One region of the Streptomyces sp. NPDC001744 genome, then DNA from elsewhere that is predicted to be linked to it. Evidence: riboswitches for the same ligand, from Rfam matches in the RefSeq annotation. Region 1 holds a riboswitch; the other holds the start of a gene.
The links. A riboswitch is a leader RNA that binds a small molecule or an ion and turns the genes downstream of it on or off. The one in region 1 is predicted to bind cyclic di-AMP.

Region 1 (2,191 bases):
CCAGCCTCCAGAACTCCTTGCCGTCGGCCGGGTCGTTGAGCGGTATGTTCACGTTGCGCACGCCGGGCAGTTCGACGTCCGCGCCCTCGATCCGCCGGTCGGCCTCGTTGCGGAAGTCGAAGACGGTGTGCAGGCCCAGCGAGGCGAGGAAGGCGGCGTCGGCCTCGGTCGCGTGGGCCAGGTGGCCGCTGCGGAAGAGGCGCCCGGGGCGGACGGCACGCCCGTCCGTCGTCGGCAGGCCGCCCACGTCCCGGAAGTTGCGGACCCCCGCAAGCTCGGGCTCGACGGCTTCGGCGGGCGGGACCTGCGGCAGCTGCTGCGTCACGGATGCTCCTGGGGTCGGCGTTCGGGTGTCCGGCGCGGGACGGGTTCCTGGGGCAATCATCCGGGCGGGAGGCGCGCGGCGCACCCCCTCGGACGGTAATGGGTGAACTGTCCGAATTAGGGCCTTGGTTATGACAAGCCCCGGTTGGGGTGAGATGGGGAAAGGCGCGTGAGCAGCGTCATAGAAGTGACGGATCGTGGCCGGGAGGCCGGCGTGATTTCCGTACGGCACAGGGAAATCGAAGGACCGTCATCCACGGAGGGTGACCGTGATCGCCTCGTGATGATCTAGCGCGGAATCCCCGGGACCGAAGAACGGCTTGTTCACGCCGACTCCGCTCGTCTAGCGTCACCGTCAATCCGGTCGGACCGCCGAATCCTGCCACCGTCCGGAATTCCACCCATCCCATGCGTGGCAGGAGCGGGGGACCCAGGAAGTACGCCGGTCCCGTGACACAGGACGGCTCGGGGTGAAGTCGCGTGAGAACGCGGCCGGACATCTCCAGTCCGAACCCGACAGCTCACCTCGCAGGCGCCGGAGAGGAATTCGACATGCCCGCGAAGGGTAAGCACCGCCGCCCGAAGAACAACCTCCTCACCCGCGGATTCGCCGCCGCCGGTACGGGAGGCGCCGTCGTGGCCCTCCCGCTCATCGGCGCCACGGGGGCCCACGCCGCCGAGCAGGCCGCCCCGGCCGCCGCCCCCGCCCCGGCCGTCGTGGCCGCCGCCCAGGTGCGGGCCACCCCCGTGCAGGCCGTCCCCGCGAAGGCCGCCCCGACGACGTACGCCGTCGTCCGCGGCGACTACCTGTCGAAGATCGCCGCCGACCACCACGTCACGGGCGGCTGGCGGAAGCTCTACGAGGACAACCGCCGGACCATCGGCGCGGACCCCTCCCTCATCATGCCCGGCATGAAGCTCACCGTCGGCGCCGAGGGCTCCGCCCCCACCGGCCCGAAGAGCGCCCCGGGCACCCGGAGTTCCGGCAAGGGCGACGACACCCCGCGCGCCTCCCGCGAGACCCGCCGCGCCGCCGCCCCGGCCGCCGCCACCGCGGACGCGCCCGAGGGCCCGTCCGGCTCCTCCACCGCCTCCTCCTCCGGCTGGGTCGCCCCCGTCACCGGCGGCTTCTCCACCCCGTACCGCGCCTCCGGCGCCATGTGGTCCTCCGGCTATCACACCGGTGTCGACTTCATCGCCTCCTCCGGCACCACCGTCCGCGCCGTCGGCGCCGGCACGGTCGTCTCCGCCGGCTGGAGCGGCTCGTACGGCAACGAGGTCGTCATCAAGCACGCGGACGGCAAGTACTCGCAGTACGCCCACCTCTCCTCCCTCGCGGTCTCGGCCGGCCAGTCCGTCACCGGCGGCCAGCAGATCGGCCTCTCCGGTTCCACCGGCAACTCCACCGGCCCGCACCTGCACTTCGAGATCCGCACCTCGCCGAGCTACGGCTCGGACATCGACCCGCTGGCCTATCTGCGCGGACACGGCGTCTCCGTCTGACGCGCAACGGCGAAACCCCTTTCCGGCGGCCCGGCACGAAAATGCCGGGCCGCCGGCGTATTCCGTCTTGGCGGAATCTTTATCGGTGGCATATCTCACCCGTCGTCAACCCCTCCTTACGGTCGCGTAGGTCACACGCGAGAAGGAAGGATGGGCGCCCGTGGCAGACGATTCGAGATCAAGAGACAAGAACGCATTCGGGTCGTACACGGCGATCGGTGACAGCTTCACCGAGGGCGTCGGAGACCCCGGCCCCAACGGGACGTACGTCGGCTGGGCGGACCGCTTCGCGGTCCTGCTCGCCGACCGGTTGCCGGAGCAGGACACCTTCCGCTACGCCAACCTGGCCGTACGCGGACGGCTC
Region 2 (2,191 bases), on a different contig from region 1:
CCGTGAGGCCCTTCGAGCGCAGCCACGCGCCCGGGTCGACGCCGTCGCCACCGCCGGGGTGCACCTCCAGGTGGAGGTGGGCGCCGGAGACGTTGCCGGTGGCGCCGACGCGGCCGATGGTCTCGCCGGTGGACACGGTCTGACCCGCGCCGACCGTCATGGACGAGAGGTGGCAGTACCAGACCTCGGTGCCGTCCTCCAGCTCCAGGACGATCCGGTAGCCGTAGGAACCGGACCAGGCGGCCGACTTCACCGTGGCGCCGTGCACCGCCTTGAGCGGGGTGCCGGCGGAGGCCGCGAAGTCGAGGCCCGTGTGGTGGCCGGAGGACCACATCGAACCGGACTGCATGTAGGTGGCGGTGATGGAGTACGAGGAGAGGGGGAGCGAGTAGCTCGCGGCGAGTTCGGCGAGGCGCTCGGCCTCGGCCTTCGCCCTGGCGGCGGCCTCCGCCTTCGCCTTGGCCTCCGCCTCGGCCTTCGCCCGCGCCTCGGCGGCCTCCTTCTCCGCCGCGTCCGCCTTGGCCTTCGCCTCCGCCGCGGCCTTCTCGGCCGCCGCCTTCTCCGCCGCGGCCCTCTCGGCCGCGTCGGCGGACGCCTGCTGCTGCTCGGCCTGCTGGAGGATGCGGGTGCGCAGGGCCTCACCCGCGTCGGTGGCGCTCGGGACGTCGGCCTTCAGGGAGGCCCGCGTGACCTGCCCGGCCCCGCCGGTCCGCCCGTCGGCACCGGTGGTGTACGCGGTGGAGGTCAGCGGGTTCGGGTTGACGCGGTCCTCGGCGACCGCCTCCCGCTCCTCCTCGGACAGGAGGGAGCCGATGCCGGGCAGGTCGTGGGCGTCCGGCAGGTCGAGGTCCGGGAGGTCCGGGAGCGAGATGGCCACCGGGGGCTTGTCCTGCGCGGTGGCGAGGCCGCCCGCGCCGACGGCCGCGATGACGCCGACGCCGAGGACGGTGGAGGAACGGGCGAAGTGGGAGCGCTGTTTGACGACCCGGTGCCGGCCGGAACGGCTCCGGTCGCGGAGGGAATCCTCGGTGGGGTTCCACTCGGTGTCAGGGGCGGAGGGAGCCGCACCACCACCGAAGGCGTCGAAGGGGGCTTCGGGGGCAGGGGGGTTGGACGCCACGGAGGCGCACTCCTTTCCTTCCTTCTCGCCTACCGGGTTAGCTGACGGGTTCGGAGCAGGAAGGTCTCCTACGGGCGCGCCGCACGGGTGCGACGGGCTCGATTCACCCCAAATGGTGGTTCCCCGGTTCCCTTGCGGGATTCGGCGCACGCGCACGGTGCCGTCTCTTGCGACGGCGGGGACGACCGCGCTGCGTTATCGAACGTTAATAGACAGGGGGTCCCGTTTCCAAGCCGTTCCCCTTGATCGTTCATTGAATTGGCAGGAACTGCCCCGACTTGACCCCCCTTTATCACGGCGCGACGCGAGACCCCCAAACCCTTCGCGATCTGACGTTTTGTCAATCGTTATCCCAGGGACACCTCTCGACTACGGATGGTGACCGTCCCGGTGCAGCACCTGCATCGTCCGTCGCCGCTCCCGCCGCCCCTCCTCGGGCCGGCTCAGCGCGAGCAGGGCCATGTCATCCGTCGCCCCGCCGCCCGTGTGGAGGCGTACGTCGTCCACGAGCGCGTCGAGGAGTTCCTCGGGCCCCGGGAAGATCCGTCCGGCCAGCCGTGCCACCGGGTCGTAGAAGGCCCCGGCCGCGTTCCGCGCCTCCGAGAGGCCGTCGGTGTAGAAGAGCAGCGTCGTGCCCGGCGGGTAGGGGCGCGCCTCGGCCCGGTCCGGCCACGACGCCAGGTCCCCCATGCCGAGCGGCAGCGCCGGCCGGCCCGGTTCCACCGGTTCGACCCGGCCGTCCCCGTGCAGCACCAGCGGGGGCGGGTGCCCCCGGTTGACGACCCGTACGAAACCGTCGAAGGCTCCGTTGCCGTCGGCGCGCGGAATCTCGGCGAGGACGGCGGTGGTGAATCCCTCGAAGGCGTCCAGGCCCTCCCGCCGGGTGCCCTCCCGGGTCAGCGCCCGTTCGAGCCGCTGCGCCACGTCCTCCAGGGACCGCTCCTGCTCGGCCGCCTCCCGGAAGGCCCCGATGACGACGGCGACGGCCTCGACCGCCTCCATCCCCTTGCCCCGCACGTCCCCGACCACCAGCCGCACCCCGTAGGGGGTGTCCTGTACGGCGAAGAGGTC

Region 2: it holds a riboswitch for cyclic di-AMP, as region 1 does, so the genes downstream of both, ACFYZY_RS06255 (M23 family metallopeptidase) here and ACFYZY_RS23080 (peptidoglycan DD-metalloendopeptidase family protein) in region 1, are expected to answer to the same signal.

The regions. Positions count from the first base shown of each region.
Region 1 covers NZ_JBIAUG010000020.1:104,036-106,226, forward strand. The annotation lists gene ACFYZY_RS23075 (tyrosine-protein phosphatase) at 1-325, opposite strand, end outside; cyclic di-AMP (ydaO/yuaA leader) riboswitch at 713-872, shown strand; gene ACFYZY_RS23080 (peptidoglycan DD-metalloendopeptidase family protein) at 877-1,827, shown strand; gene ACFYZY_RS23085 (SGNH/GDSL hydrolase family protein) at 1,988-2,191, shown strand, end outside.
Region 2 covers NZ_JBIAUG010000004.1:21,340-23,530, forward strand. The annotation lists gene ACFYZY_RS06255 (M23 family metallopeptidase) at 1-1,120, opposite strand, end outside; cyclic di-AMP (ydaO/yuaA leader) riboswitch at 1,132-1,277, opposite strand; gene ACFYZY_RS06260 (PP2C family protein-serine/threonine phosphatase) at 1,490-2,191, opposite strand, start outside.